3 regions of the Bacillus sp. GB_SG_008 genome follow, and region 1 is predicted to be linked to each of the others. Evidence: riboswitches for the same ligand, from Rfam matches in the RefSeq annotation. Region 1 holds a riboswitch; each other region holds the start of a gene.
What was found. A riboswitch is a leader RNA that binds a small molecule or an ion and turns the genes downstream of it on or off. The one in region 1 is predicted to bind lysine.
Positions count from the first base shown of each region.

Region 1 (11,269 bases):
TTCCACTTTTTCAAAGTAAAATGAAGAAACAGAAGGAGGAGGAAACAGATGGGATTTTGGTCTATGCATCGCAACATTAAAATTAGAATTATTACATCCTTTTTAACTCGTACGGTAGGAACGATGATTTTTCCATTTATGGCGATTTATTTTTCCGTAAAATTAGGAGCAGTATTAGCGGGGTTCTTATTGTTATTAAATGTAATTGCATCACTTATCGTTGGCTTATATGGAGGTTATATTGCCGATACATTAGGGCGGAAAAAGGTTATGATTATTGGACAGGTAATTCAAGTAGTCTCTATTGCTTGCATGGGGGTTGTGAACTCAGAGTATATAGATTCAGCTTGGCTCACATTTGTCTTTTTACTTATAAACAGCATCGGTTCTGGCGTGATGAATCCAGCAACAGAGGCAATGTTAATTGATGTAAGTACACCGGAAAATCGAAAAATGATGTACAGCATTAATTACTGGGCAATCAATTTATCTATCGCCATTGGTGCAATTTTCGGAGGACTTCTTTTTGAACACTACCGATTCCAACTATTTATGCTACTGACAGGTATTGCATTATTAACACTGTATTTAATTACAGTTTATATGGAAGAAGTATATGTAGTTCAAAAGAAAGTAGAAAAGAAAAATGTTTTGCAGGATATGGTAAACAATTACCGAGTTGTCGTAAAAGACCGAGCATTTATCGTATTGTGCTTGGCAAGCATATGCGCATTATCATTAGAGTTTCAAATTAATAACTATATCGGAGTTCGTCTGCAGAAAGAATTTGAGACATTGACATTTTCACTATGGAACGGAAATCACTTTGATTTAACAGGTATTCGAATGCTGAGCTGGATTTCTACTGAGAATACAGTATTAGTTGTTTTATTTTCAGCTCTTGTTGTGAAAATCATGAATCGCTTTCAGGACCAGAAAGTACTTTATACAGGCTTATTTATATATACGATTGGATTTACGCTATTTGGAGCAAGTAATAGTTTATGGATTCTATTACTAGCAGGTTTGTTCCAAACAATTGGAGAGATGATGTATGTGCCAGTCAGCCAATCTATTCGGGCAGATATGGCGAGGGATGATGCAAGAAGTTCATATATGGCCATTAATGGTATGGTGTTTCAAATTGCGAAGATGGTAGGAACACTTGGCATTATGATTGGTTCAATCGTTGCCTCTTGGGGAATGAGTATATTGTTCTGTTTGATAGGGATAAGCAGCATTCTCTTATTTAAGAAAGCAGTCGATATGTATCATCGTCAAGAGAAGAAGGTAGAGAAGATAGGGTAAGTCTAGTGAGAAAGCTGCTTGTTTTGGAGACAAGTAGCTTTCTTAAAAAGAGTTAAATAGTTAGGATAGGAGGTAATTGTAATGAAGATTAGCCCAAAAGAATTTTATAGTCGTAATACACGTTATATGATTAGGTCTGCAATGGAAGAAGATGCAAAAAAATTATCTGAAGTACGATTACAAATAGATGGCGAAACAGAAAATTTAGATAGAGAAAAAGGTGAAGCATACATAGATGAAGCTGGTTTTAAAAAGATCATTAAAGAGGATACAGACAGTGTTAGTAATCTATTTTTAGTAGCCGAAGTGAATGGAAGAATTGTAGGTTTTTCAAGGTGTGAAGGGAACAAATTGAAAAGAACATCTCATAAAGTAGAATTTGGTGTCTGCATATTACAAGAATATTGGGGATATGGCATTGGAAAGAACCTTTTAAAAGAATCTGTCAATTGGGCAGACTTACATGGAATTAAGAAAATCACTTTGTATGTTCTTGAAACGAACGAGAAAGCTAAAAGCCTTTATGAAAGATACGGTTTTGAAGTAGAGGGTATCTTGAAAAATGACAAAATGCTATCGGATGGGAATTACTATAATACGATTTTGATGGGGAGGTTTAATGGATAAACTATATCGTGATAAGTGTAGCACACAAAAATAGAAGCGCTAATTCTAAAGTGATACATGCAGATGTTGAAGGCAGATAAAAAGGAGTGGGAGAATGTTTCCTATACTAGAAACAGAAAGACTAATCTTGAGAGAGCTAATAGAAGATGATGCACAAGGGATATTGAATTGCTTTTCGAATGAGGATGTATTACGTTACTATGGGCAAAATCCATTAACAGATCTAGAACAGGTGAAAAATATAATTAGGAATTTTTTTAATAACTACAAAGAAAAACGAGGAATAAAATGGGGAATTGAAATAAAAGAAACAGAAGGGATTATTGGAACGATTGGATTTCATGACTGGTCTTCCGAACATAAGAGAGCTGAAATCGCTTATGCACTTTTACCTGAACATTGGGGAAAAAGGTATGCCACTGAAGCTGCTTTAAAAGTTATATCATATGGATTTCATGAGCTTGAATTAACTCGTATTGGAGCGGTTGTTTTTACAGAAAATAAAGCATCTAATGTATTACTAACAAAACTAGGCTTTCAGAATGAAGGCGTTCTTAGAAATTATATGTATCAAAATAATGTGCCGTATGATACGAATGTTTACTCCTTGCTTCCGACTACTGCTACTAAATAAGTTTAACCAAATATATCGGCGCTTCGACAGAAAATAAAGTGAAACTTCCATCAGTGACGCTTTTCTCACTGATGGTTAGTTGAACCAATCAGGCTTTTACGGGCAGTTTTCTTCTCGATCTTCTCCATCCTTTACTGCCCGTTAATGAGGGATAAAGATCCTTCGGCAATGTTCGAAATAAAAAGAATCCATTTTGACCAAAATGGATTCTTTTTATTTTTTGGTCATGCAAAAAATTCATATGCACCAATTACAATGAGTAAAAGGCCGGATAAAACATTTGAGTATTTGCCAATGAATGTTTGTGACAGCTTATATCCAGAATGCGAACCAATCATGATGGAAATGAATGAAAAGAATCCAACAGATACTGCAGTCCAAATTGGGGAAAGTCCACTCATTCCACCACCAAAACCCATCGTAATGCAATTGAGAGATAAAATAATTCCTAAGTAAAAAGATTCTTTCCAAGAAATTGTATTATTCTCATCTTTGTCTGCTTGCTCTGGATTTTGAAGCACAGGAGAAGGACGTGATAGATATTCTGATAAGATAGTCCATGCACCTAGACTAATAAGAAGAATGCTACCGCTTATATTTGCGGCATCTTTAGATATATATTGCGAAATGAATGAACCGGCTACAACGGAAAGATATACCGCAAACATAGAAATAATAGCAATAAAGAGATTAGCCATTGCTGTAATGTGCACTTTTTTCATTCCAAGAGATAAACCAATCCCTAAATTATCTAAGTTTGCTCCGATTCCGATAAGTAAAATGGATAACCAATGCATAGGAAAACCTCCAAAGAATAAAGTGGAAATTTTATCCCGCATTAACGGGCAGTAAGACCCCCGCCTCAAGATTCAGGGAGAAGCGAGGAAGATAGGTGAGGGATAACTGCTGGCATGCGCCCGATTGGTGAGAGCTTTCCATCAGTGGGAGATGAAAAAACTGTCCACTGATGGTAGTTTCACTTTATCAGTTAGTGAGCCTCCAACTCCCACTGAACTTTTCTCTTCCCATTCCCTTGGGGGATCAATTTGTTCTTATCTATATGAAGGTTTTATGGAATTGGTGCCTAGAAAAATAGAAAAAGACTACTATGCGCAGTCTTGCGATAGTAGCCATATAGCTGATTTAAATAAGAATGGGGAATTTCGTAAATCATTTGACTTATGAAGTAGAAATATATGTTTTTGCTTTTTTTAGAACAATCAAATGAATAAACAGTATACTTCCAACTAGTAGTAATAACGTAAATAAGAGATAACCAGTACTAAGTAGAACCATAATTGAAAAGAACGTTAGCTGCACGATCGTTACTAGAAATACAAGCGTAATAAAAGCGCGTTTTCGTTCTTTAAGTGAAACTGGATATAATGCTACAATACTATTTCCCGAAAAATAATTCCAAAGGGCGCGAAGTTGTAAAGCGGTTATGTATAGGATACATAACGCAATGATTCCTTTTCCGATGAACGTAGGACTGTAGTATAAAACAATGCATCCTACTACAGTCAATCGTATGTAGATGCCAAGGTAACCGTTCGCGCGCAAAAAGGATAAACTATACAAATATAAAAAAGGAGATCGCTTTTGATACAGTAGTCTTTCAATCCAAACAGTCAGCCATTTTCTTTGTTTTACTTGCTGTTTTATTTGCGGCACATCTGTAAAGAAATGAATAAACTGATAAAAGCGCATATCCATTTTTTCTTCTTGCTCTATTAAATATTCCCAATGAATGTGCCGTTTTCGTTTATTAATCGTATATAAAAATAAGAGCGTTATGAAAAGTAGTATACTTCCTACAATCATAATGGAAGTGAATTGAAACATTGTATATGTAATGGCTGCATTACAGAATATCCTGATAAGCAACCAGTGTGAAATAGATTCGGTTCCTCTATATGTCCAATGCAAATACATATTCCACCACTTTATAAAAGCAAGAATGACAAAGGCTCCGCATAAAAAAGCAGGAGTTGTATGTAACGATTGCTGCGCGAGAGGTGTAATGATGAGTACTACGCATAATAATGGAAAGAGCTGAATGATATAACTGTACAAAAGAGAGCGTTTAAAATAATATGCGAGTTTTTCTTCTATTGGCAATAGATATAGGATATCTGGTTTTTGTAAAAATGTACGAATTGGAGAACGAGTGAGTGCAATTGTAAGTAAAACCGTCACAATGGTTAATGCAACAGACTCAGATGGAAATGAACGAAGAAATTTTGCATAATAATAGCCGCCTACACAAAGAAGTAGAAGGAAGCTATAGATAAGCCCGCTTGCAATACGCGCAAAGTACATCGTGATTTTTTGTAGATGTTGCTGAAAACGGTCATTCCAAAGTGTTTCGATTGTCACTGAGATCACTCCTTTGTTTTATCCCGCTTTAACGGGCAGTAAAATCCCCACCTCAAGATGCAGAGAAAAGCGAAGAAGATAGGTGGGAGATAACTGCTCGTAAAAGCCCGATTGGTTCAACTAACCATCAGTGGGGGAGGAAGAACCCCCACTGATGGAACTTTCACTTTATTATAAGCAGGGTAGTGTTTCTCTTGCTACCCGTTAACAAGATAAAAAAGCAAGTTACCTTTAGCTAGGCAACTTGCTCGTTTTGTTTTTCTTTTTTCTCGTCACGTTTCATTAATGGATAGAAAGCAAATCCAACTAAAAATAATCCAATGCCAAGCAGGAATGTTTTCATATCAGAAGAGCCAGTTTTAATAACCCATAGTGCATAAATAAGAGCAATCGCAGCAATGATTCCATCCACCATACGAGAACCCTTTTGATTTTCGTATGTTTCACCTGTGATAACAAGCTTGAGCTGGAAGATTGGAGAAACGAGATATGGGATTAAATAGGCAAGTGTTGAAACGGTAATAACAAATGTATACGCCTGGGCAATTGACCCGGATAGTGTTGAGAATAGGAACACTTGCGACATAATATTTGTTAAACGAAGCGAATGAATCGGGCTTCCTTTTTTATTGGTTTTTGTGAAGAAGGATGGAAAGAATCCTTCTTTTGCTGCTTGATACGGTACTTCTGAGCTTAATAAAACCCAACCAAGAATGGATCCAAATAGAGAAGTAAGTGCAAGCAACGCCATTAATTTTCCGCCGTTATGACCCATTACTGCAGTTAATGCATCCGCTAATGGTCGTTCAGATGCTTGTAGTTTATCTATATGAAGAACACCCATTGTTAAGATGGTAATTCCTAAATAGATACCAACTGTTAGTAGTAAGCCGGTAACAGTTGCACGTTTTACTGTTTTTGGTGAAACAGCACGGTTTGATAATAATACAGCCGACTCGACACCAATGAAGGCCCAAAGTGTTGTTAAGGCTGCTAAGTTTATTTGCGATAGCAGTCCGTGTGAAATGCCTTCTTTATCAACGATTGGCGTATACCATTGTCCAAGTTTAGAAGCTTCGAAGGCAAATAATGTAACAATGATGAAGAGAAGGAATCCTGTTACTTTCGCTGCTGTTGCTAAAAAGTTTAATTTACCGGCACCATTTACGCCATTTGCCAAAATCATATGGGTACCCCATAATAAAATGGTGCAAATGGAGAACGTAATCAATTTTCCAACTTCAATGTTGAAAGTTCCAACTGAAAACAATACGTGAGTATCTTTCATAATTGGGAAAAAGAGTGATAAATAGCCAGCAAATGATGTAATGATGGCTACGTTGCTTGCCCAGTTTGCAACCCAGTAGCCCCATACGATGCTAAAACCCGCCATTTTTTTTGTTTTTTGTGAAGAAAAGAGCGCGTAAGCATGACTTTGCGGACCTGTTGTTAAATCAGGACGACGAATTGCTAAATTACCGAAAACAAGAGCTAGCATTAATACGCCAAATCCTGTTGTTAACCAAGCTAATGTAACACCAAGAGGGCTGGCCGTTTGTGCTAATGTACTTGGAATCATAAAAATACCTGCCCCAACCATATTCCCAACTACAAATGCAGTAAGTACCCAAAAGCCCCATTTTTTTTGCTGCATAGAAACTACCTCCAAAATTAGTATAACCAAGTCAAGCGAGGAGATATGTATGTGTTTGAAGTTCCAAACAAAACAAAAAAACGCGTATATATTCACGCGCTTTTCAATCTTATTAAGAAACCCGCGGACATACCTCTCGATAGCTCTCCACAAGCAAAAAGCCTGTGACAGTCCTGCACTTATTTAATGCAGGCCCAGCAAGAAAGCGCTGTGGATGCTTCTTGCTTCGGCAACTATTCCTTTCCGATTTGATCAGCGATGCCACACATCTCCTAAATCATACTATTAATAATTGCAACCTCTACCTCACCGAGATACGAATGAGGATTTATGTATAAAGTTAACATAACCAAGGGTAACAAATGGCTTTTTATTCGTCAATGCAAATAAACATAATCAGATTATTGTGAGAATAGGGTATGTTTAAGATAGTGAAACAACTTAAGGCTTCGCATCATATAATATGTATATGAAATGAGGTATAAAGCAAAGATGCTATCAGTAAGTTTTTTTTCGTCCCTTACTGACGGCTAGTTGAACTACGGGTAGCTTTATCCCGCTATTCGCGGGCAGTAAGCCCCCCACCTCAAGATTGAGAGAGAAGGAAAGAAGATAGGTGGGGATAACTGCCCGTAAAAGCCCGATTGGTTCAACTAACCATCAGTGGGGGATGAAGAAAACCCCCACTGATGGAAGTTTCACTTTATTTCCTTAAAAATTTGGTGGAAGTTTTACTGTCCATAAATAGCGAGATAAAGAGGGATAGTGAATGGAGAGCTGGTTTAAGAGAAACTGCTTTATATGTGGGAAGGAAATTCATAGGCACCAGGAGCCAAGTGCAGTAGAGAAGTTAAAAAAGCAAAATGAAGAGCTCGCAGCTTCTTTAGAACGATGTATGAGACTCCTCTATGATACACAAAAGAATTTAAGTAAGAATTTAAGTAAAAAAACAGAAAAGAGTGCATTGCCGCCTCTTTTTTCATTAGGAGATAAGATAGAAGTATTTGATGGGGAGACACGTACAGAGGGGATCTTTATTGAGTGTACAAACGAATGGTTATATTGGGTTAACGTTGATTATAATCTAACCATTAGTCATATAAAAAGTGTAAAAAATATTATAAAAAAAGAGTCTATTCAAAAAGGGGTTTAAATAACTCTTTTTGAAATAGACTTTGCTTTTTTTGTCCTAGGAGTTAGAACACTTTATGAGCAATTAGGAAACTTTACGAATGTTAATTGTATCTAAGCTTGTCACGTTTATATTAGCATTGCTATCCACCCAGACTACGAAGTTGCCTTCGAAGCGAATGAAAACACCTTGACCGTCAATTTCACGTCCAGCTGAAAAAACGCGGATTTTGTCGCCTTCTACTAAGCCGTTTAATGTTGCCATGTGACCACCACCTCCCTATCAGAAGTTAATATATATATATGAAAATGATAGAGAGTGTGTGCGAGAGAAGTGTAGTATTAGCAACTATTTTTATAAAATATAGAGGTGAGTAGAAATTATTTTTTACTCACCTTTATAGAGTTACATTACATTCAATACTGTTATTTTCTCACGTGTCATAGATTCAAGATTCTTACGAATACCTTATGCGTCCGCTAATCTGAACAGAGCCATTTGTTATGGTTAATGTTTTGTATTTAACCATTAGTCATATAAAAAGTGTAAAACGTATTATAAAAAAGAGCCTATTCAAAAAGGTTTTATATGACCTCTTTTGATATAGACTCATCTTCTTTTAGTGAAAAGGATTTAGAATATTTTCTTTATAGGTAATTAGGAAATTTTACTAATGCTAATTGTATCTAAACTTGTAACATTTATATTAGCATGGTTGTCCACCCAGACTAGGAAGTTTCCTTCGAAGCGAAGGAAAACACCTTGACCATCGATTTCACGTCCTGCTGAGAAAACGCGGATTTTGTCACCTTCTACTAAGCCGTTTAATGTTGCCATGTGACCACCACCTCCCTATCAGAAGTTAATATATATATATGAAAGTGATAGAGAGTTTGTGATGAGAAAATGTAGTGTTAGTAACTATTTTTACAAAATATAAAGGTAAGTAGAAACTGTTTTTTACTTACCTTTATAGATTTACATTAAATTTAATCTTGTTATTTTTTCATGCGTCATAGATTCAAGACCTTTACGAATACCTTGTGCACCCACACTAGAGCTTAATAGTAAATGCTAATTGTCATGCTAAGTCCTCCTAAAAATAGTGACTTGTAAGAGTGAGGTATATGGTGATTGTATGAGGTTTGAAAAAATCCAAACGAAATATTTTTAAAAGCGATTTCGGGGACGTTCTTTTGCTTAATAATCTTTTTCCATAAAAATAAAAAAACAATTGACAGAAAAGTCTTTAAAATTATACAATTAAAAATGGAAAATAAAAGAAAAAGGAGGTGTGCGTGATGATTGTAATCGTATATATGACTGGCTCAGTTGTTTTACACAATGAAAACAATAAATATCATCACGCAACCTCTACGGACAAATAACGCTTCTTTTTAGTTGAAAAGGAAAGCGTACGTTGCGTGTGTCGTGACGTACGCTTTTATGCGTTTTTCGCATATCGTCAAAGCGACGGTATGCCTTTTTTTGTCTCTTTTTTTAGATTGTTCCTATACATTTGTATAGTTTCAATAATAAATGAAATGGAGAAAGGAAGGAATGACGATGGAAAAGTATGAGGTGCGAATGGTAAAAACGGAGACGCTGGATAGCGGATAATGAGTCAATGTTTAAACAGCAACAGGAAGGGAGAGGTTAGATTGTTTTCTGTATTACAAAAATTAACATGGTTTTTTAAAACGCATTGGAAAAGGTATAGCATTGCCATTTGTTGTTTACTTATTGTCAATGTGGTTGAGATTATTCCGCCAAAACTAATTGGATTGGCGATTGATGATATAAAAGCTGGGGATTTAACAAACGCGGGGATTATGAATTATGTGTGGATGTTACTGGGAGCAACAACTGTTGGTTATGTACTTTCTTATGTATGGCAATATCATTTATTCGGCGGCGCATTTGTGCTTGAAAAAACGATGCGTTCCAAATTTATGGGGCATTTGCTGAAGATGACGCCAACTTTCTATCAAAGAAATCGTACAGGTGATTTAATGGCAAGGGCAACGAATGATTTAAAAGCAATTGCCATGACAGCTGGATTTGGTATTTTAACGCTCGTTGATTCGAGTTTATATATGCTCACAATTGTGCTTATGATGGGTTTTTCGATTAGTTGGAAGTTAACATTCGCTGCTTTATTGCCGCTTCCGATTATGGCGTATGCAGTGAGTGCTTATGGAAAGAGATTACACGAGCGCTTTACAGTTGCACAAGATGCATTTGGAGATATGAACGATAAAGTGCTGGAGTCGATTGCAGGTGTACGTGTCATTCGCGCTTATGTACAGGAAAGAGAAGATGAGAAGCGATTTAATACGTTAACAACAGATGTGTATGCAAAGAATATGAAAGTCGCAAAAATTGATTCACTTTTTCAACCGACAGTGAAAATGCTTGTTGGGATAAGTTATTTAATTGGCCTTGTGTACGGAGCGTTTTTAGTATTTAAAAATGAGGTAACGATTGGGGAACTTGTATCGTTTAACGTGTACCTTGGTATGATGATTTGGCCGATGTTTGCGATTGGTGAGCTGATAAACGTTATGCAGCGCGGGAATGCTTCACTTGATCGTGTAAATGAAACGTTAACATATAAGCAAGACGTAAAAAATGTAAAGAAACCATCACGTGTACATCAGCCAGACTGCATTGATTTTGAAGATGTATCCTTTTCGTATCCAACATCCTCTAAATTAAATTTGAAAAACGTTTCGTTCTCGTTAAATAGAGGGGAAACACTTGGGATTGTTGGGAAAACGGGAAGTGGCAAAACAACGCTCGTTCGGCAGCTTCTTCGCCAGTATCCACTAGGAACAGGTGAAATTACAGTATCCGGTGTATCGCTGCAAAATATACACATTGATAATGTATTAAGTTGGATTGGATATGTTCCGCAAGAACACATTCTTTTTTCGAAAACAGCACGGGAAAATATTTTATTTGGAAACCCGAAAGCAAGTGAAGCAGAGTTGCAAAAGGCCATTGAAATCGCTGCTTTCAAGAAAGATTTGGAATTTTTGCCAGATGGATTAGAAACACTTGTTGGAGAAAAAGGTGTATCACTATCTGGCGGGCAAAAACAACGTATTTCGATTGCACGAGCAGTGATCCAAAATCCAGGAATTTTAATTTTAGACGATTCGTTATCAGCTGTTGATGCAAGAACGGAAGCGGCGATTATTGAAAATATCCGGAAAGAACGCAGTGGGAAAACGACGATTATTACGACGCATCGTCTGTCTGCTACGGAGCATGCTGACTGGATTCTCGTGTTGGATGATGGTGAAATCATTGAAGAAGGAACGCATAACATGCTGATTCAAAAGGGCGGTTGGTATACAGAGCAATTTGAAAGGCAACAAGGGGAAGAAGTAGAAGGTGAGGTGAAAATATGAGCGTTGGAAAACGATTATTTCAATATGCAATGAAAGTAAAAGCAACGATTGGGATAGCTTTAGCGATGTTATTTATTTTTGTTATTGCTGAATTAGCTGGTCCGTTTGTTGCGAAAACG
Region 1 covers NZ_JBPZSK010000011.1:18,527-29,795, reverse strand. Annotated here, with positions in the region: gene ACTDJC_RS20270 (MDR family MFS transporter) at 49-1,308, shown strand; gene ACTDJC_RS20265 (N-acetyltransferase family protein) at 1,390-1,935, shown strand; gene ACTDJC_RS20260 (GNAT family N-acetyltransferase) at 2,030-2,569, shown strand; gene ACTDJC_RS20255 (manganese efflux pump) at 2,794-3,366, opposite strand; gene ACTDJC_RS20250 (ABC transporter permease) at 3,749-4,948, opposite strand; gene ACTDJC_RS20245 (amino acid permease) at 5,184-6,602, opposite strand; lysine riboswitch at 6,735-6,914, opposite strand; gene ACTDJC_RS20240 (hypothetical protein) at 7,372-7,755, shown strand; gene ACTDJC_RS20235 (hypothetical protein) at 7,819-7,998, opposite strand; gene ACTDJC_RS20230 (hypothetical protein) at 8,392-8,571, opposite strand; gene ACTDJC_RS20225 (ABC transporter ATP-binding protein) at 9,396-11,150, shown strand; gene ACTDJC_RS20220 (ABC transporter ATP-binding protein) at 11,147-11,269, shown strand, end outside.

Region 2 (11,269 bases), on a different contig from region 1:
TATCATAAGTAAAAAATTTTTCAACAATCCACATTAATCGTTTTACATTTGCATCCACTTCTAACTCTTCTTTCATCTCTCGTTTAAGAGCAGACTCACTACTTTCAAGCATTTGAACTCGTCCTCCAGGTAGACACCAAAAGTTATCTCCCTTCCCGCGATGAAGAAGAACCTTTCCATTCTCTATACATACAGCTGCTACGCGATAATTAAAACGTTTCCCATTATCTGTAAAAACAATATCCATCCCGATTCCCCCCACTTATCTGATAAATAAAAACCCACAAATTCCATTATAAGAAATTTGTGGGTTTTTTTCTAATTATTCAAAAAAGCCTTTCGCAACTTCTCTCGCGTGTGCCATTGCTTTTTCTTTAATACTCTCTGCCTCATCTGGCGTTTGATTCATACCTTCTACAATAATAGATTGTACATCATCAATTCCAACAAAGCCCATAATCGCTCGAAGATAACGATCTCCAAACTCTTTTTCTATTGCTGGGCCTTCTGAATATATACCACCGCGCGCTTGAATATGAACGGCCCTTTTACCAGATAACAAGCCAACAGGACCTTCTTCTGTATACTTAAATGTTTTTCCTGCCATACAAATTGTATCAATGTATGCTTTCATAAGCGGCGGAAAGCTAAAATTCCACATCGGTGTTACAAATATATATTTATCTGCTTCTACAAACTGATCTGTTAATTTATTAATTGCAGCGATCTTACTTTGCTCTTCTGCAGAAAGATTTTCAAACGCTGTCCCTTTTTGTAGCTTTCCCCATCCATTAAGTACATCTGCATCAATATATGGAATATTGGTTTTGTACAAATCAAGATCAATAATTTCATCATCCGGAGCCCCGTGACGATATGCTTCTAAAAAAGCTTGTCCAACTGAAAGTCCATATGATTGATCAGTTGGTTTCGGATTTACGGTAATGTATAGAACTTTACTCAATTGCTATCCTTCCTTTCGAAATATAAATTCAACCCTCCTTATATTGCCTTTTATCTTAATTTTTATTAAAAATTTTATATCTGCTCGAAAGAATCCCCTTTAGCTTATCATGACACATACCGTAAAGTGCGATTATTTACTGCAAATTCGACTTCAAACTACATTGGTATTATGTTCTGCAAGTACTATCATGAACAACATTTTACTAAAAAACACCTCTCGAGAAAAAATAAAAGTATATATTTTATAATAAAAAAGCAGCATAACAATTTTATATCGTTTTGCTGCTTACATCATTTATAAATGTTTGATAAATAGCACTCGACTTCCACCCTGTCCATCATAATTTGTATGTACAGATATCCCCTCTATTTCACTATCTCCTTTTTCAATATCAAACCCTACATCACGATGAAATTGAATGGACTTTTGATTAACAGGAGATGTTACTGCTTTTACAACATGACGACCATGGGACCGAACGGCATCAAAAAAGGAGGAATACAGTGCTGACGCAATCCCTTGTCTTCTATATTTTGGATTCACACCGATGAAATGAACGTATGCTTCATCTGCAAATGTTTGCGAAAAAAAGCCACATAAAAACCCTGCAATTTCATTATCTTTTTCAATAATGAAACTTGTTTCTTGAAAATGAACAAAAAACAGCTTTGGCAGCATGTCTGCCATCTGTCTCCCGCCCCACCAATCATTAATAACAGAATGAATTGTAATATAATCCTCAGGCTGAATTTTTCTAATATGCATATGTCATGTCCTCTCATTTCTCATTTATATGTATGTTATTAGCCATTAAGGTTCACTTTCCTTTATAACTTAGAAATTCATTTTTGGTACATTCGTATCATCATATGAGATAATACAATAATAATGAATGAAATTAGGTGAAAGATATGCACATGAAACCTTCTTTTGGCGAGAAAAAGCGGCATATAGAATACACCTCACGCCCGAGCTCTTATGCAATTATTTTTAAAGAAGGTACGAGTAAAATAGCCATTATCCAAAAAGGAGTAAGATATTTTTTACCTGGCGGTGAAATAGAAAATAGTGAAACAAAAGAAGCGTGCTTGCAACGTGAATTATTAGAGGAATTAGGCTGGGAAATTGAGGTGCACCACTATATTGGAAATGCTGAGCGTTACTTTTATGCCGAAAAAGAAGGTATTTATTATTTAAATGATGGCCATTTTTACATATGTAGCAAAATACGAGAACATCATGTTCCTACAGAAGATGTTTACATTTTACATTGGGTATCTTCTTCTGAAGCACAGCAGTTGCTTGTTCACGATCATCAGCAATGGGCCGTGAAGTAAGCAATCTTATTATGTAAACAAAAATGACCACTCCTCTTAGGACGTGGTCATTTTCATACTAACTTACCTTTTTAAAATTGAGCGCTGGCTTTTTCACTGTTCCTTTTTTCACAACGTATAACCCAGCAAAAATAACAAACCCACCAAACAATTGCATGATGTTCACCTGTTCGCCTATCGTTACAGCTGCAAATATAACCGCGAATAATGGAACAAGATACATATACACCATTACTTTTGTTGAACCAATTTTACTAATCCCAACGTACCACATTGCAAGTCCAAAAATCGTTGCAAATACAATAGAATATCCTAACGACCCCCAACTTAGCATATCACTCGGCCATGTTAAGGAGTCTACATTCATAATGCAGTATAAAACAAGCGGAACAATTCCTAATAACGTTGACCAAGCGGTTACTCGCATCGCAGAATATTTCGTAATAAGCGGCTGAGCAAGAATTGGATACCAGCCCCATGCAATCGACGCAACCAATCCAATTATATTTCCAAGCCATGCGTATTCATATGTAGACTGATTCGTATGCCCTGTCAATAGCACAAGCGCTGCCCCGCCAAAAGAAAGCATAGATCCGATTTGTATTTTCAGAGAAAAACGTTCTTGTTTATGCAATACAGCTAAAATCCCAGTAAAGATTGGAGACATTGCAATTAATAATGAAGCATTCGTCGCAGAGGTATATTTTACTGAAAGCATAAACAGCGTTTGATATAAAGTTGTCCCTACAATACCAACCACCAAAAGTCTCAGCCAGTCTTTCCTCTCTATACGTAATGAACGTTCCATAATAAAAGTAATAAGTAGTAATATTGGCGATGCAATTAAAAAGCGCATACTATTAAATTGAATGGATGACATATATGTCACTCCGTATTTTCCTATCGTATAGTTTGCTCCCCATACTAAAGCAACTAACATCAGGAGCCATTCCATTTGCCTTCGTTTCATCCAAATCTCCCCTTCCCTCATTTAGCATAGTAAAATTGGCCCAATGCAACACCATCCAATTGGCTGTTTTTTCACCCAGCCAATTTGCTATAATGGTGATAATGAAGGAACAAGGAGACGTTACAAATGAAATGGAAGTTAGATTTAGATAGTAAAATCCCGATCTATCAACAAGTTGTTGATTATATTGAAAGGCGTATTATGTACGGAGAGCTTCCACCAGGAAGTTTTCTCCCTTCAGAGCGCAAGCTAGCAGAGCAGCTTCAAGTAAATCGAAGTACAATTACAACGGCCTATAATGAACTACGTGCAATGGGAATTGTTGAAAGTACAACTGGAAAAGGCACAAGGGTCAGTACACAGATGTGGGGTGTATCGCCGAAATTCGCACCGAATTGGAGCGGTTTTGTGGAAGGTGGGACATTTTTGCCTAACTTACCACTCCTTCGCTACATTCGTGAGCAAGTGCAGCAAAATGAAAATATCATTGATTTTGCAAACGGTGAACTTGGATGTGATTTGTTTCCTCATCAGCAATTACAAGCAATTTTACGCGAACAACCGTTAACACAATCATTAAGCTATGATCATCCACAAGGCTACCTTCCTTTACGAAAAATTGTAGCTAAATATATGAAGGAGCATTTACAAATTGATGCAACTGAACAATCGATTATGATTACTTCCGGTGCGCAGCAAGCACTGCACCTTATTGTGCAATGTTTATTAAATCCAGGCGATGCAGTCGCATTTGAAAGTCCGTCGCATTGCTATTCCTTGCCCCTTTTCCAATCGGCTGGCATTCGTATTTTTCCATTACCTGTTGATGAACATGGCATTCATCCAGACGATGTATACGAACTTTATCGAAAGCACCGGATTAAAATGATTTTCTTAAATCCCAATTATCAAAATCCAACAGGGACACTCCTTCATCCCAAAAGAAGGGAAACACTTCTATCTTTATGTGCCGATTTACGAATTCCAATTGTTGAAGATGACCCTTCTAGCTTATTAACATTAGAAAATAAAGAACAAACATGTTCAACTTTAAAATCAATTGATACAAACGGAACAGTCATTTATGTTCATTCTCTGTCTAAAATGATAGCACCAGGATTACGAATCGGCTGGCTCGTTGCTCCGCAGTCTGTTGTTGAACGATTATCAGATGCACGGCATCAAATGGAATTAGGTTTAAGTATTTTTCCGCAATGGCTTATACAACAATTTTTTGAAACAGTTCCATTTGAAACACATTTACAACAGTTACGCTATGAACTATTACAAAAAAGAAATATATTAGCAGACGCACTGCAATGCTCACTTCAGAAAGAACTCTCATTTTCTATACCAACAGGCGGAATTTACATATGGGGAAAATTAAAACAACCTATTCAAGAGAAACAACTTATTATGCAAAGTTTAAAACAACAAGTGGCCTTTATGCCCGGCAGTATTTTTGGTGCAAAAGATGATTATATTCGTCTATCATATGGAAAAGTAAATATAAATTATATTACTGAAGGGATCTTTCGACTTCAAAAAGCAATCAACTTTTGTTATTCGTAAAGGCTTCCAACATTACGATTGGAAGCCTTTCGATTTATACCAAAATTTTGTTTGGACAATTGCCGGCCAATTTGTATGCTCTGCTAATTGCTTTATTACTTCGTTCACCTTGGTTCCTCTTAAAATATGTACATACCATTCGATATCTGATATACACTCGTATTCTCCTTGTCGCCTTGAAACTCTACAGCAAATGGTACCTCCCCGCAGTTCTGTAATTGATTCTGAACTACTCCATTCCCTATTGGTTCACAAAGTTGAATTGTTATTTTCCCAAGAGAAAAACTTCGAAATACAGCATTCCACTCCTTATCTATTTTTGGCGTACTCATTTCTATTTGCAATAACTCTTTCCATAGTTTGCTTGTTTCATTTACATTATTAACAGTATAGAATACCTTTTTCATTCCAGTTACATTATTGTCATGAAATGAAATCACTCCTTTTTTCTGTAAATCTGCTCTTCTTTTTTCATCCGATTCACCCCACTCAATAAAAAACGGTAATCTAGGTTCATCAGCTTCCTGTTCAATAAATAGCATTTTCCAGCTTAATAGAGTTCCATCATCTCTTAAACGTTTTCCCTCCAGCGGACCATTTATATGAAATCCCTTTTCAGAGAATTTCTTAGCAAGTTCTTCTATATGTTCTGTACGCAGTGCAACTTGAAGCATCCCTTCCCCCATTTGCAACTTACGAACAGTTTGCTGAATGAGAGGGTTCTCTGCTCTGTTTGCAGCTTCTTTGTTCTGAACTGCTAAAAACTCAATATATGCCAAATCAAAATAACATAAGCTATTATATGTTCCCCAATTCGTATGCTCTCCTCCTTGAACTGTATGAAATCCGAGTATCTTCATTTGTTTTATTGCTTCAGCTGGAGAGCATTGAATTACGTGAACAAGATGATCAAACTGTAACATCTCCTCACCATCCTTACCTTTATCCTTTTTAGTGTATTACTTTTCGTTTATTTCTGGCAATTCAAAATTTTATTTAAAACATAGTTGATTTATATGATTAATATGTATTATAATAAAAAAAATTAGAATATGATAAAGCTGATTGGAAAACCAAAGGCTCTTTTCTCACTAGAGAAAGGAGCCTTTTTTATTTTATCCCGCTACTTTTGGGCAGCAAGACCCCACCTTAAGATTTTGAGAAGACAAAAGAGATAGATGGGGGATTATTGCCCGTAAGAGCCCGATTGATTCAATTAACCATCAGTCCTTGATGGTAATTTCACTTTATTATAAACGGAGGTATTAAACATGCAAAAATTAATTATCTTTGCCATCATTGGTTTTTTTGCTCAACTCATTGATGGAGCTTTGGGAATGGCTTATGGGGTAACATCTTCCTCATTACTACTCATGTTTGGAATTGCACCGGCGGTCGCTTCAGCATCTGTTCATTTAGCCGAAGTTGTTACAACTGCCGCATCTGGTATTTCACATATCCGCTTTGGAAATGTCGATAAATATACCGTTTCAAGACTGACATTACCGGGTGCAATTGGCGCTTTTGTAGGTGCTTGCTTTTTAAGTAACTTACCAGGAAATTTAATTAAACCATATATTTCAGTATTTTTATTCGTATTAGGTGTATATATCTTATTAAGATTTATTTTACAAAAACAAGTTGTTCAAACAAATAATAAACGCCTGTCTGGTAAGCAATTAATCCCACTTGGCCTTTTTGCAGGTTTTGTAGATTCAACAGGCGGTGGCGGTTGGGGCCCAATTACTACTCCTGTTTTACTTGCACGCGGTAATGAAGCAAGAAAAGTTGTCGGTTCTGTAGATACGAGTGAATTTCCTGTTTCATTAGCTGCCACACTTGGATTTTTCATTTCTCTTGGATGGGAACAAGTCAGTTGGTTTTGGGTGTTTGCTCTTATGCTTGGTGGTATCATTGCAGCACCAATTGCTGCGTGGCTAGTACGAATTGTTCCTTCTCATTTACTTGGAGTTCTTGTCGGAGGACTCATTATTTTCACCAATATCCGTACGCTATTAACAACTTTTAAAGTAAATCAAAGCGTAATTTTTCTTGCTTATATTGTGACAGGTCTTGTCGTTACAATTGCACTGATTATTACGACTCGTAATCAATCACAACAGACAAACAAAAAAATTGTATATAACAAACAAAAACAAGTTTCCCCATAAAGGGAAGCTTGTTTTCTTTTAGTCTCCTCTTCTACAATATATTTTGTCGAAATTTATTTGTCTCAATTTTCTGTAAATTTTAAAGGATTTTTTGAAACACAATGCGAAACTATTGTATAACCTTTTTCATCAAGAGGTTACTTATTACATATTTTTTAGGACCGGGATGAATTTTGAAAGCGCTTTTCTAAAATAGCCATTCTTTTTCGCTTTTTTTCTACAAAAAAATCCTTGCAATATTCTCAGAAACTCATTACAATTGCGATATATTAAAAATCATAGCAATAGAAAAAATCCTCATCAATCCGATGAGGTAGAGGTTGCGGCTTTTATTAGTAATCCGGACGAGACGCAGAGAACGTCAATAACTCCGAATGAAAGGAAAAGCTGCCGAAGTTTATACTTCTTCTCTGGAAGTATATGCTGGGGCTGTTTTCGAATAGGAACAGAACTGTCACGTTTACAAAGTTACCGTGTAAACGTGGGGCGCTATCTTAACGGAAGGTATGATGGGGTGGCTATTTTTGAAATGCTCCGCTAAAGTCCTTTGGCGGTTTTTTTTAATTCCCCCCGCTCCTTCCTATCTTACAAGAAAAGGAGTGTTGAAAATGAACAGCGCAACTACAAAAGTTACCTCTACGTCTACAAATCAATCTGCACAAACAAATAACGAACTAAAACGCGGATTGAAATCCCGCCATCTTACAATGATTTCACTTGGTGGTACAATTGGAACAGGTTTATTCCTAGCAAGCGGTGGTGTTGTCCACTCAGCTGGTCCTGGCGGTGCTCTCGTCGCCTATGCTGCAATTGGTATTATGGTATATTTTTTAATGACAAGTTTAGCAGAATTAGCATCGTACATGCCTGTAGCTGGATCATTTAGCACATACGCAACAAGATTTGTCGATCCAGCTCTTGGATTTGCATTAGGTTGGAACTACTGGTATAACTGGGCCATCACGATTGCTGCTGAACTCTCTGCAGTTACATTAATTATGAAGTTTTGGTTCCCAAATACACCTTCCCTTATTTGGAGTGCTATTTGTTTAGCTATTATGTTTCTTTTAAATTATATGTCTGTAAAAGGGTTTGGGGAAGCTGAATATTGGTTTGCACTTATTAAGGTTGTAACTGTTATCGCCTTTTTAATTGTCGGTTTTCTTATGATTTTCGGTATTATGGGCGGAGATCCTGTTGGTTTCAAAAACTTCACAGTTGCAGATGCACCGTTTAACGGTGGCTTCATGGCAATCATTGGTGTATTTATGGCAGCTGGATTCTCATTCCAAGGAACAGAATTATTAGGGGTTGCGGCTGGTGAAACTGAAGATCCACAACGTAATATTCCAAAAGCAATTCGCAGCATCTTTTGGCGAATTCTACTGTTCTATATTTTAGCAATTCTTGTAATTGGTTTACTCATTCCATATACAGACAAAAGCCTTGCAGCAAGTGATGTAACAGTAAGTCCATTTACACTTGTATTCGAGAAAGCAGGTGTTGCCTTTGCGGCATCAGTAATGAACGCCGTTATTTTAACAGCTGTTCTGTCTGCTGGTAACTCTGGTATGTATGCATCAGCACGTATGCTTTGGGATTTAGCAAACCAAGGTAAAGCACCTAAATTTTTAGGAAAACTAAATAGTCGTGGTATACCTGTAAATGCATTGATTGCAACATCATTAGTTGGATGTGTTGCTTTCTTAGCTTCTTTCTTCGGTGATGGTGTGGTCTATGTATGGCTCTTAAATGCTTCTGGTATGTCAGGCTTCATCGCTTGGATCGGAATTGCAATTAGTCACTACCGTTTCCGCAAAGCATACACTGCACAAGGAAAAGACTTAAATGACTTACCCTATAAAGCAAAATGGTTCCCATTCGGTCCAATCTTTGCATTTGTATTATGTTTAATCGTTATTCTTGGTCAAAACTACGGTGCATTTATGGGAAAATCTATTGATTGGAACGGTGTACTCGTTTCATATATTGGTTTACCTCTTTTCTTAATACTTTGGTTAGGTTATAAATTTACAAAGAAAACAAAAGTTATTCCACTAGATAAATGTGAGCTTTAAAAATAACAACCTATCAACAAAAGTTGATAGGTTTTCTTATGTGTCCGAGTAGCCGGTTTATTATATTTTTGCCATAATAGAATGAGAATTTAAGAAAAGGAAGGGATTACATGAATATTCGTGTTACAAATACAGCAAAAGAAAAACTGCAACAATTACAAAACGAAGGTAAAACAATTATTAGAGTAAAAGGAAGTATAGGCAACACTTGTACTGTCTATGTGAATATCGATTTAATTGTCGATGAATATCATGCAAAAGATGTCGTATTTGAAGACGAACAGCTTGTTATTCAAATCGATGACTTCACAAAAGATTATATCGGAAATACAATGACGCTAGATTACAGCACAGGCTTTAAAATTACAACACCAAGTGAAACGATTGTTTATGGTTTATCGCTAAAAAAATAATATAAAGTGAAACTTCCATCAGTAGGGTTTTTTTCATCCCCCACTGATGGCTAGTTGAACCAATCGGACTTTTACGGGATAAAAAACTCGATTTTCATAATAAGCAACTCTCTTATTGTATATTGATTCCTAAATAAAAGAACAAGTAACGCATGGATAAAAGAAACAACCATGCGTTACTTGTTACTGCTTCTTATTCTCTTAGGTTAATACATTCGCTAGTTGGGCACTATATATCCCTTTAAAACCACTTTGGCATAAACTTCTTTAGCTTTAGTTTCATTTACTCTGCTTTGTCTGCTCCACCTGCTAAAAATCCATCCACAAATTCTCCTATTGTTTCATGAAACGTATAATCAAAATACGGTTCTTGTCCTGTCCGCTCGTCATTAATAAGGATCGTCGTTGCCCCTATCTCTCGTTTTGCTATTTGCGGGAATGATGCTACAGGCTGTACTTTTAATGATGTTCCCATAACAAGTAATACATCTGTTTCATACAAGCGTTCAACGGCTGTTTGAAATTGAGGCAATGTGTCTCCATATAACACAACATCAGGATTTAAAATGAAATTACACTTCTCACAACGCGGTACTTCATGTTCAATCATATATTGTAAGTTATATTTCGTACGACACTTTGGACAATGAGCAGATTGCAGTGTACCATGTAAATCAATGACACGTTTACTCCCGCCCAGTTGATGAAGTCCATCAATATTTTGTGTTAAAACAACAACATCTTTTCCGTTTTCTTCTAACTGCGCAATAAACGTATGTCCTTTGTTCGGTTTATATTGATGAAATGTTTCAATTTGAAAGATTGCTTTATAATGTTTCCAAAAATCTTTCGGGTTTCGATTATAATATCCTCTTGATAAATACATTTCTACATTTGCATCCGCATACAAACCGTTTGCTGATCGAAAGTCTGGTATCCCACTTTCTGTACTTGCACCCGCTCCAGTTAACACCGTAATTTTCTTAGCATTGTCAATGATAGAACGCACTTCTCCATAATGCTGCACAACATTCACCTCTATGTATATTTCTTCTTTCATTATAACAGGCATATGCAGCAACTTGGAAATTTTCTCTTAATGCGTTGTACCTTCTGCTACTACTATATCTATTTCTACTTCCAAAGCTGTTTGTATTAAAAGCTCTATTCCTTTTGTAATGTTAGAAAGCGACATGCTCGGTTGTCCAGGATATGCACTCGCCTGTTCTGGTAAAAACGGAATATGTACAAAACCACCAGAAATATGATCTTTCTGTTTTGCTAATATGTGCATAAGTCCGTAAAAAAGATGATTACAGACAAACGTCCCTGCTGTTTGGGAAACAGATGCTGGAATTCCCCCTTCACGAAGTTGCTTCACAATTGCTTTTATGGGAAGTGTTGACCAATACGCCACTGGACCATCCTCAATCACTGGTATATCAATCGGCCGATTTCCTTTATTATCAGGAATTCTTGCATCATCTACATTAATTGCAACGCGCTCCACTGTAATATCGGAACGTCCCCCTGCTTGTCCAATACACACCACAAGAGCTGGATCTACTTCATCAATATAAAATTCTAACATTTGTAAGGATGTGTGAAAAACAGTAGGAATTTGTTTACTAACGATTGTATATTCACCTATTCTCTTTTGATCAAGTTGTTTAGCAACTTCCCAAGCAGGATTGATTTTTTCTCCTCCAAATGGTTCAAATCCTGTTAATAAAATTTTTTTCATCAATCCTCCCTCCTTTA
Region 2 covers NZ_JBPZSK010000005.1:411,494-422,762, reverse strand. Annotated here, with positions in the region: gene ACTDJC_RS15900 (NUDIX hydrolase) at 1-247, opposite strand, end outside; gene ACTDJC_RS15895 (FMN-dependent NADH-azoreductase) at 323-964, opposite strand; gene ACTDJC_RS15890 (N-acetyltransferase family protein) at 1,262-1,732, opposite strand; gene ACTDJC_RS15885 (NUDIX hydrolase) at 1,879-2,304, shown strand; gene ACTDJC_RS15880 (DMT family transporter) at 2,363-3,274, opposite strand; gene pdxR (MocR-like pyridoxine biosynthesis transcription factor PdxR) at 3,401-4,846, shown strand; gene ACTDJC_RS15870 (VOC family protein) at 4,966-5,769, opposite strand; gene ACTDJC_RS15865 (sulfite exporter TauE/SafE family protein) at 6,118-7,017, shown strand; lysine riboswitch at 7,324-7,517, shown strand; gene ACTDJC_RS15860 (amino acid permease) at 7,626-9,095, shown strand; gene ACTDJC_RS15855 (iron-sulfur cluster biosynthesis family protein) at 9,206-9,508, shown strand; gene ACTDJC_RS15850 (NAD-dependent protein deacylase) at 9,792-10,535, opposite strand; gene pcp (pyroglutamyl-peptidase I) at 10,605-11,252, opposite strand; gene ACTDJC_RS15840 (DUF979 domain-containing protein) at 11,267-11,269, opposite strand, start outside.
Region 2: linked by a shared signal. The riboswitch ahead of ACTDJC_RS15860 (amino acid permease) and the one ahead of ACTDJC_RS20245 (amino acid permease) in region 1 are both predicted to bind lysine.

Region 3 (11,269 bases), on a different contig from region 1:
GCATAGATTTTAAGACAAGGTTACGGCGCTTTGTCGCTGCTTCTTCGTTTTCCGGTTTAGACGGATCGTAGTTATTCGGACTTTGCGGTAGTCCTGCCAACATAGCAGCCTGCGGAAGGGTCAATTTTTTCAAATCATTCGCTTCAATACCGTAGTAATTTTTGGCTGCGGCAGCAACGCCGTAAGAGCGGTTTCCAAGATTAATTTTGTTCAAGTACATTGTTAAAATATCATGCTTGGAATATTTTTGCTCCAACTTATACGCCAAGTACCATTCCTGTACTTTTCGTTTTAACGTTTTTTCAGGAGACAAAAATGAGTTTTTAATAACTTGCTGTGTAATGGTACTTCCGCCCTGAGATCCGAAGTCCCCAGTCAAGTTTTCGAAAATTGCTTTACTCGTTCGTTTTATGTCTATACCATGGTGTTCATAAAAATGAGAATCTTCTGTAGCAATGAATGCCTGTTCCAACACTTTTGGAACTTGATCATACGTGATTTTTGTTCGTTTTTCCTTTCCATATTCATAGATAAATTTTCCGTCTTTATCATAAAACTTCGTCGATAGTGGGTCCACCAATTTTGAAGCCTCTATTTCGGGAGCATCCTTAATCATATAAAAGAAAATAACGACTCCTGCTCCTACTAAACTGATGCCAATCAGCAAGCAAACAAGTAAGATCTTTTTCAAAAATGATCCTTTTGGGGAGGACTTTCCACTTCCTTGTTGTTCTTTCTTTATTTGTTTTCGTTCCTCACGAGAACGATACGTTTCTGACATTATTCTTCTCTCCTACGCTTCGTTTATTTATGAAAGTTGCAGACCATATTAAGTAAGCCCTTTTGTTAGCTTACTATCTACTAAATTATGAGTATTATATTTGGCCTAACACTTTCTCATCTATAACGCGTACATAACGTACTAAATAAGAATTTATTATATAAGCTCCTTCGTCACTTTTCGCAACAAAAAACTTGTCGTGTTCTATCTTTTCTAAAACTTCTTGTATAACCTCTTCCTTTTTAACATCTAATCCTTTTATTATTTTTTCTCTTTTAATATCATTATCCAAAGTATAGCAAACAGTAAATTCCTTCAAGTTGAATCTCCCTTTCTAATACGGTTTCCAGTATTTTTAGTAGAAATGAATTTCTATTTATACAGACCCGTATATGCGTAAAATTTATATACTACATACGCCGTAGTTGTCGCTCAATTTTGTTTTTCATAGACTTCACACATAAAATAAGCTTCCACCTATAATTATTTCGTAAGGAACATTATTTTTAAGGGGGTCAAAAAAGTTTTTTCAAAAAAACTTTTATAAAGTGAAACTTCCATCAGTGGATTTTTTTCCTCCTACACTGATGGTTAGTTGAACCAATCGGGCTTTTACGGGCAGTTATCCCCCACCTATTTTCTTTGCTTCCCTCTGAATTTTGAGGTGGGGGTCTTACTGTCCATTAATGCGGGATAAATAAAAAACCCGACTTGCAAATGCAAGTGGGCTTTCTTATTTTCCCTTAAAATGATTCACTATTTTCTGTACTCTACTTGTTGATATGACAAGGCGGCGTAGATATAGCTTTTGTTTCTTGTGTTTTATTATGATCTATATATAGGTATACACCAAGTATTAATAAAGCACTCATTACTGTGTATAAAAAGATTTTCTTTTTCATATCCTTCCCCTTACCTTATCAATAATCTAACCTATATTAACCAAACCATTTTTTCAAAGCTGGCACTCTCTTTATTACTAGCCAATCAAGCGCCAAAGCCGCAAGCAACGAAATGCCCACTAGCGGGAATAAAATCCCCAGTATGATAATAAGAACTACTACACCTTTCATTAATTTGAAATTCTTCGGCAAAGAAGGCGCACCTAATGTACCAGACGGCTTGCGTTTCCACCACATCATGCAACCTGTTACAGCAATTCCGATTAATACAAGACAGATTACAAGATCCAACAACTGATTTGCTAGGCCAAAATAATGCCCTTCATGCAGCGCAATCCCGATAGAAATCGCTTTAGCCAATATTCCATAATCCGCAAAACGTAAATCTGCCAATATTTTGCCGCTGTACTGATCGATGTGCAAAGTTGCTTCCCCTTCCGGTTTATCAGGCTTAACGGAAACTGTATACACACCTTTTTCTCCCTTAGGGAATGTGATTGAATATCCATCCTCTAAATGATTTTTTTCTGCTATTTTCATAATGTCTGCCACTGTAAGAGAGGCTGCTTTATTTCCCTTAGACTCCGGAACTGGTAATTTTTCTGCTGCCCAAGGTACATCCGCCACCGCTTTAGACGGAACAGTCGACTGCGGCAAATTACCGTCCCATAGTCCTGTTGGGTATCCCGTTTCTGTAGTCGTTGCGATTTTATTAATATAATCTCCCCATAACCCGGACCAAGGAAGTCCCGTCATTATGAATATAGAAATGAACAGTGAGAACCAGAAAGCCGGAACGGAGTGTAAGTCACGTAACATCGTCCGTTTTCCTTTAGTGAATCTTGGAATCAATGTACCAAAGATTGATTTTTTATTGCGCGGCCACCATAAATATAAACCGGTAATCAACAAAATCATTGCCCAACAGGCAGCCATTTCTACAATACGATCTCCTGTCGTTCCAATCATAAGCTCGCCATGCATCCGCTCCACTTCGCTCATGAATTTCTCTTCGTTCTTTAAATCCCCTAAAATTCTTCCATTGTGTGGATTTACAAATACCGTCATTGCACCTTCCTTATTTGTAATTCCTACTTCTGCTGAACGATCTGATACAAAGGATGGCTTGTACTTTATAACGGAAGCATCGGGATACGCTTTTTTGACTGCTTCTATTTGTTCTTCAGCAGTCAATTTTTCTTTTGCAGCCTGTACATAGTAATAATCTTTGTATATAATGTTTTCAATTTGCGGTTTAAATAAATAGATAATACCCGTTATTGTCAATAAGATTACAAAAGGCGCAAAGATAATACCAGCATAAAAATGCCAGCGCCATACAGCTCGATATAAAGATTGCGCTTTTGAAACTTCCGACTGAGCTGCATACTTTTCTGCAGAATGATTTATCGTTTGTCGTTTTGCAAACATGTTCTGTTTTCCCCCTAAATGATACTTGCTCTTCCCTTTTCGTATAAACATGTAAGATTATAATTCCGATTTTTAATATATCGAACATATGTGAAGGTTTTGTGAGAATTTTTCAAACTTATTTGTAATTTTTCGTGAAACTTTGAATAGAGCGGGTTACAGGTACTCACCTTCTACCTATCTGCTTTGTTTTCTCTCAATCTTGAGATAAGGCGCTTACTCCTAGTTAATTCTGGATAAATTTACATACTGTTCAAAGCAAAAAATAAGACACCTCTCACTATGCAGAGAGGCGCCTCTATAATAAATCCATACATGTTACTTACTTAGTTAATCTTTTAAAATTTCTTCATAAGGAATATTGGCTTCACTCAGCATAAAGAACTCGTAATCCTAACAATACAAGAAGCCAATATAGAAAATGTAAACCAACTTAGTCGTTCTTGAAAAAACATCATATCTAACAAGTTAGATTTCTGTTACTAGTTGCTGAAATTCGCCCATATCCAATAGTGGAAAAATCTTCGTTTCCACCATCCCTGGTAATTTGCCCGCTAAATCAATTTTCTTTACTGCTAATATGTCAGGTGCTTCAAAAGTGATAACCATATCGTATTCACCTACAATGGCATAAGCAGTTAAAATACGTCCACCGAATCGTTCATAGTTCTTATGTAAATTAGAAAAACGTTCACTAATATTTTTTATATTTACATTTCCTTCACGATTAAACTTTGCTAGAAGTATATATTTTTGCATAAGAACCTCCTCTTATTTAATAGGAATAAAAACAGCTAAGACTATATTCATTACTCAACAAAAATATTAAATTATCATTCTCCTCAGGTGAATTCCTTCTACTTTACATACTTCCCATTAAAGGTACTACATGATGATGCACTTCTTCTTTGTTAATCATTTTAATTAGAAAGGGCATATAAACAAACATCAATCAAACTGACGAATACTCGGAACAGATAAAGCAGACAGGACCACTACAATAGCCGCAATCGCTAAAATGATGATAGTCAAAATACCACCAATTATATTGGCCAACCATCCAACTATCAAATACCCTAACGGTAATAGCGCAAAGGACCCAAGCATATCGAGACTAACAACTCTACCAAACGCTTCTTCCGGCACAAGTTCTTGCAAACTCGTTTCCCAAATTAAACCGAAAATCATAATGCCAAACCCTTCAATAGCCATTAATCCAATTAATGCTGGTGTCCATGAGACAAAAGGCATTATTAAGAGCGCCAATCCACTAATTAAAACACCACCATACGCCAATAAACCACGTTTATGCCACTTCTGTTTCCCTCCAAAAACAAGAGCAGCAACAACAGCACCCCCGCCAGAAAATGCCATTCCGAGGCCGTAAACAAAAGGTTCAAAGTGATGATGAATATTAAATAACCAAGGAATTAAGATGACTACAATACCCGCGTGACAAATATTAATAAACGAAAATGCTAAAATTGTAATCCATAACCATGGATGGCTTTTTAATACTACAATTCCTTCAATGAAATCTTTTTTTAGGTTCACTTTATTATCTGCCCTGTCTTGCACTTTTTTTGCTGTCAAATCCCTCAAAAATAGTAAACATATAAAAGAAAGCAAATAAGTCAATGCATCTAATCCAAAACCGATACCTGCTGATGCGATGGAGACAATGAGACCCCCAAGTGCCGGACCAATTAAACGTACACCTTGGCTGCTCATCTGCGTTAAGGCGTTTGCTGCATTCCGAATTTCCGGCACAAACACTCTTGCTCGAACTGCTGAATAGGCTGGTTGAAATAATCCTTCCATAAGACCATACATTGCTACTAATACATATAAAATATGGATCGTTAAAGTATCAGTAAACATGAGAATTGCTAGCATTATCATTAATATCCCTCGAACAATATCAGTAAATAACATCAATTTAACACGATTAATACGATCTACAATTAATCCTGAAAATGGTAAAATAAGTACGTTTGGAAACATATACATCGTCATTGTCATCCCCATAACGACTGTCGAGCCTGTTAATGTATATACAACCACCGGAAGAATAACCATTGTAATAGAACTTCCAAGAACTGAAAAGAGCTGCCCGATCCATAAAAAAGTAAAATGACGTGATTTTGTAATAGGTAATAATAAATTACTTATATAATTTGAATTTTTTTGTTCTTGTATCTCTATCTCTCCTTGCATATGTCCCCTCCTTGCCTAAAATAAAACAATACCGCATTCCATTATAACATTTAAATGTGATCATTTTCTAAAGATTCAAATTTTATTAATTTTTGTATTTTATATCGTATTATCTAGCAATAAAAAAACGATTGCTATTTTCGAGCAATCGTTTTTTCTATTTCATAATCAATCTCAAGAAACTTCACACCAAACATCCACATTTGATGATGTGCTGTTAACGTGATTTTATCCTTCTCTCTTATCACAAACGTTTCAGCTAACGGTAAGCGAATCGTAAAAAAGCGGCTATGTAAATAAATCCCCTCATCCCCTTTTGTACTGTTCCGTAACCGACTCGTAATGATAAGATTTTTCTTATCATTACGCAGTTTTAACATTCCAGTCATATTCGCATATGGTAATGGCAGCGCAATATTCATGTATGTTTCTCCAGTATGTTCATGCTGAGAGTAGAGCGCGACAAAGATTGTTTCTTTCTGTTCGTTTTTCCGAATCCATGCTCTGACATCATTTCTACCGTCTTTTTCATCTTTTATAGAGACAATCTCTCCATGCATAACCTCTAACCGATTTCCCATTCCTAAATGAATTTGCTGCACACGTCGACTTATTTTTTCATAAAGAAAGGCAAATGTTTGAAACCAACGTGACCAATAAATAGTTGCTTTTAATTCATAGTTTTTCGTGTTCTCATAAAAATCAATAATGAGCGGTGATACACTTTTTGGATTAAACTGTTTACTATGAAAATCTATCATTTTATTTATAAGACCTGTATATTCGTTCTTCTCTATTAGCTTATTTTCCAATAAAACATTCTCTCCAATTTTCATCTTTCCTTTAATACGACTCATTGTTTTTCCATAATGAATGTATTTCGGATCATTCTTTTCGATCATCCACCCCATACAAGCAGGTAATGCCACGCCAATTCCGTTTACAACCCCATGAATCCAAACCATTTGTACAATCGAAATAGTCATCATTCCTCTGAAATTCCCGTATGAGTATAAAAGAGAGAAAAGAATAGTCACCATAAGTGTACTAGACGAAATGATAAGAAGAACTTTCGCACTTATAGATGTAAATTTTGTTTTCCATACAAAAATGCCGTAAACATAGAGCGAAATAAGATAGAGTAGCACCGCAAAAAACTCGAATATTCTCGAATAGGTAATGCCAATGGCAACTGTCATCGGAGAGATGATGATAATAAACATAACAATCGTATATAATTTACTTTTCTTTTGTTGCTTTCTCCCTAGCAAACCCGCAGATAAAGGAAGTAGAAAAGCAGAGTAATGAAAATGAGCTGCTGTGAGTAAGACGATATCTGAACTAAACTGCATAATTGGTATGTTTGCTACAGAAACAAAGAACCAAAAGCCGCCTAAAAATAAATACATAAATCCACTATCAATCGCTGTTTCTTCTAGCGGTTTCCATCCTCTTTCTAATAATCTACATACACCAAATAATGCTACAATACCCGTATATATGAACCAAATTATCGCAAATAGAAAATGGTTTGTTACAAAAGCAAGCATCGCACTTATCGCTGCAATTGGATAAATAAATACTGCAAGTTTGTAACAGAATAATTCATCTCCATCTCTTTTTCTCTTATCTACAATAGAAAACGCCATCGGGATAAATAGAAGAATTGACAATAATATAATCGATTCAACAGGATGTAACTTTGGCCACTCTAAAATGAGAAAAATGACATAACAGAGGAGACCGATTATTATATTTCGCATATATTTACATCCCTTTCTCTAAACGTCCCCTTATAAGAGAAAAGCGGCCCTAATATCGGATTTTGCACTTGTACATAAATCCGATAACAATCTAATTCATCATCATAACTTTCTATAATCTTTGCCTCTCCATATAAAAACCTTGGCAATGGAATTTTCATTCCACATAAGTAGAACCATTGTTTTTTTGATGAAATATAAATCGCTCCTTTTGCATCAACATGAAACGCAAGCGTCGATACGAGCAAATGTGGTTCACCGAAATAATCGACAATTTCATCTTGTTTATCATTCAAATACATAACAGCATTAAAATAACGCTTTTTTTCACCAAATAGAAACATCCGATTCCATCTTACAAATACCTCTCCTCTACTATCTTTCTCTGCAGTATTCTGAATGATAAACGGTACTTCTTCCCCTCTTTCTGAAAAGAACATCCGGAATCTTGCTGCTACTTTTAAAAACATTCTTACAGCAACTGAGCCTTCTGTAATTTCATCCATCCTTCCTTCTCCTACAAAACTATATTTTTCTGTAATTGCATAACGTTTCTGTAATTTTGGATGTAACTGATGATAGGATTCTCCTAATAATGTTTCGTAAATGGAAGACAAATTCTCACCCCTTTCTGCTTCTTTTACAATGTTTTGCTTGCGGTAAATTATTACTATTTACATAACCGATTATTGAGAATCCAATTAGCATGATGTTTAAAGTAATTGGATTAAAAGGTTGTATAAAACTATCAATATTTGTGAATCCTGCTGCAGCTGTCAATGCCAATAGTATAATAATATGAATGAAAAACAATTTCTTCTTTTGGAAAGGTATCAACCATGCGATTCCAAACACGATTTCCAAAAAGCCAATCATTTTAATAATCCATGCAACATTATCAGTTGCACCAATAAGACTAGAAAGCATTCGTACCTCTTCCGGGTGAGTATATAAAACTTTCGGAATAAGTCCTTGATAAATCCACACAAAAGAAAGTAAAAAGCAAACAAAATAGTACGTAACAGCTCTTTTCAATAATAAACGTGGATGAAATCCTTTTTCTAACCACAGTTTTAAAGCATCAAAACTCCATGCAGTTGCCCATCCTAATAACGGACGAAATATGTATGAATCTATAAATCCCCCTATATTTCCAAACCTTGTTTCATAATCATACTGCGTTTCAAAGCGAATCTTGTTCCCATTCGGTGTATACTTCCAATAGCCTCTTCCTACCGTAATCAACGAAAGCTTACTGTCTGTCCAAAAGTTCAGTGAAGAGATTCGTCCCCCATCTTCTTTTTGTAGTTCTCCTATTGATTCTCCTTCTCCAGCAATTTCAAGTCCAAAACCAATTTTTGTTTTATATAAAAAACGCTGCGGTTCGCCTTCCTTTCTCTCTAAATACGATATTTCTGTAAACCGCGCATCCCATTCTGTATGTATCTTTGGATCTTGTGTATATTTCCAAAGTTCATTCATTGTTGTTTCTATTTCAGTTTGCACATAAATAGGTTTTTGTTTTTTCATCCACACTGCTCCATCCGTATAATATAATTAATATATTTTCAAAATATTGTTATAACTTCTTCTTTTAAACATATTTTATATCATTTTCATTTCATATTATAATAGATTTAATTTTCTGAATTTTTATAACCCACTTGATTTCTCTCACCATTTTGATTACTATGGAACAAATGTTACCAACAACTTCATACAACCAATCACTCTCGCCGAACGACGTGAGATAGAGGTTGCAACTTTTATGAGTATTCTAAAGGAGACACAGAGATTGTCCATGAGCTTAGAAGAAAGGAAAAGTTGCCGAAATTTATATGTTTCTCTGAGCATATGAATTGGGGCTGTTTTCGAATAGAAACAGAACTGTCATATATACAGCGGTGTATATATGAAGAGCTATCTACAAAAAAGAGAGATCATGTTTCTTTATGATCGTCTTCTTTTTTGGCGGTTTTTTTATTAGCTCCGTTTTCTGTTTCCTTTTTCCTGTAACAGCACCATCCTCACCTATTTGAGATGGTGTTTTTTTATTTGCTTTCGGTAACTTACAGGAATGAAAGGGATCTATATTTCCCATCTTATGTTTAACAACATTCTTCCTAATTTATTAACCAATATTAAATTGAAAGTGGGCTCTCATGATGGAAATTATTGTTCAAAAATTTGGAGGTACATCCGTTGGAAGTATCGAACGTATTCAACATGTTGCGGATTTAGTCATTGAAGAATATGAAAGAGGACATGGAATTGTAGCGGTCGTTTCCGCGATGGGACATAATACAGATGAATTAGTATCTTTAGCTGCTGGCATCACAGATCAACCTAGTAAACGAGAAATGGACATGCTACTTACAACAGGTGAACAAATTTCAATTTCTTTATTAACAATGGCTCTGCAAGCGAAAGGTTATGCTGCAATTTCACTAACAGGCTGGCAAGCAGGTATTACAACCGAATCTGTACACGGCAGCGCAAGAATTACCGACATTGATACAGATCGTATTCAATCTCATTTACAAAAAGGATCAATTGTCGTTGTAGCTGGTTTCCAAGGATTAAGTGCAGAACAAGAAATTACGACGCTCGGCCGCGGCGGGTCTGATACAACTGCAGTCGCATTAGCTGCAGCATTACAAGCAAAAAAATGTGATATTTATACGGATGTAACAGGTGTTTACACAACTGATCCACGCGTTGTAAAAGACGCTTACAAATTAGATGAAATTTCCTATGATGAAATGCTAGAACTCGCAAACCTAGGTGCTGGTGTGCTTCATCCAAGAGCAGTAGAATTCGCGAAAAATCATAACGTTATATTAGAAGTTCGCTCAAGTATGGAACGAGAAAACGGAACAATCGTAAGGGGAGAATGTAACATGGAACAACAATCAATCGTAAAAGGCATTGCATTTGAAGACAATATTACACGCGTAACAATTAAAGGTTTACAACCAGATGGTCTTTCCACAATCTTCTCTACATTAGCAAGCGCTCATATTAATGTAGATATTATTATTCAAAGTATTACAAATGAAGGAACTGTACATTTATCCTTCTCTATTCATTCAAATGACTTAAAGGAAACACTAGCGGTATTAGAAGAAAATCACGAAACTATGCACTATGAATCTGTAGAATATGAAAACCATTTAGCGAAAGTATCAATTGTTGGATCGGGCATGGTATCTAATCCAGGTGTAGCTGCTAAAATGTTCTCAACGTTACAAGAAGAAAATATTCATATTAAAATGGTAAGTACATCTGAAATTAAAGTATCTGTTGTTATTGGTCGCCTTAACTTAGTAAAAAGTGTGGAAGCACTTCATGAATCATTTATGGCAAAAATTGAGCCTCTCGTATCAGTAAATTAAATGAAGCAAGGGATGGAGAGGTTATCAAGACCTACATCAAAAATATCCCTAAAATAAAGGAGAACACATATTAGTCATGTGTTCTCCTTTTTTCTTTTTCTCAAACTCAAGCCTCCTTTAGTAAAGAAAGACTGGATGTATTAAAGGTTTTTAGCTGTATTTGTTGCGATGTTTACTTTATTACTTAAAAAAACGTTTTTTTCATCAATTGTGAAGTAATAAAGTGAAACTTCCATTAGTGGAGAGTTTTTTCATCTCCCACTGATGGCTAGTTGAACCAATCGGGCTTTTACGGGCAGTTATCCCCTACCTATCTTCCTCGCTTCTCTCTGAATCTTGATGTGGGGGTCTTACTGCCCGTTAATGCGGGATAAAAAAGGATCAGCCTTGATTTTTAGATAAGGTAAGAAAGCTTGTGTAAGTTATTAGATGGCAATAGATAAGTTTCCACTAATGGATTGATGCGTAGGTTAACTTTACCCATTGTCATTTATATCTTGATATAAATTATTAGACATCCAGGTTATAGCATAATTGGTATAACCATTACTTAGAAGCCACCCATGCCCATTCCTGGGAAACCACCCATGCCCATTCCTGGGAAGCCACCCATACCCATTCCTGGGAAGCCACCCATGCCCATTCCTGGGAAACCACCCATGCCCATTCCTGGGAAGCCACCCATGCCCATTCCTGGGAAACCACCCATGCCCATTCCTGGGAAACCACCCATGCCCATTCCTGGGAAGCCACCCATACCCATTCCTGGGAAACCACCCA
Region 3 covers NZ_JBPZSK010000003.1:44,423-55,691, forward strand. Annotated here, with positions in the region: gene ACTDJC_RS07955 (transglycosylase domain-containing protein) at 1-781, opposite strand, end outside; gene ACTDJC_RS07960 (hypothetical protein) at 876-1,100, opposite strand; gene ACTDJC_RS07965 (PepSY-associated TM helix domain-containing protein) at 1,720-3,114, opposite strand; gene ACTDJC_RS07970 (GYD domain-containing protein) at 3,583-3,873, opposite strand; gene ACTDJC_RS07975 (MFS transporter) at 4,063-5,331, opposite strand; gene ACTDJC_RS07980 (YndJ family protein) at 5,466-7,094, opposite strand; gene ACTDJC_RS07985 (DUF4166 domain-containing protein) at 7,082-7,711, opposite strand; gene ACTDJC_RS07990 (DoxX-like family protein) at 7,716-8,624, opposite strand; lysine riboswitch at 8,838-9,025, shown strand; gene ACTDJC_RS07995 (aspartate kinase) at 9,260-10,489, shown strand; gene ACTDJC_RS08000 (hypothetical protein) at 11,040-11,269, opposite strand, start outside.
Region 3: linked by a shared signal. The riboswitch ahead of ACTDJC_RS07995 (aspartate kinase) and the one ahead of ACTDJC_RS20245 (amino acid permease) in region 1 are both predicted to bind lysine.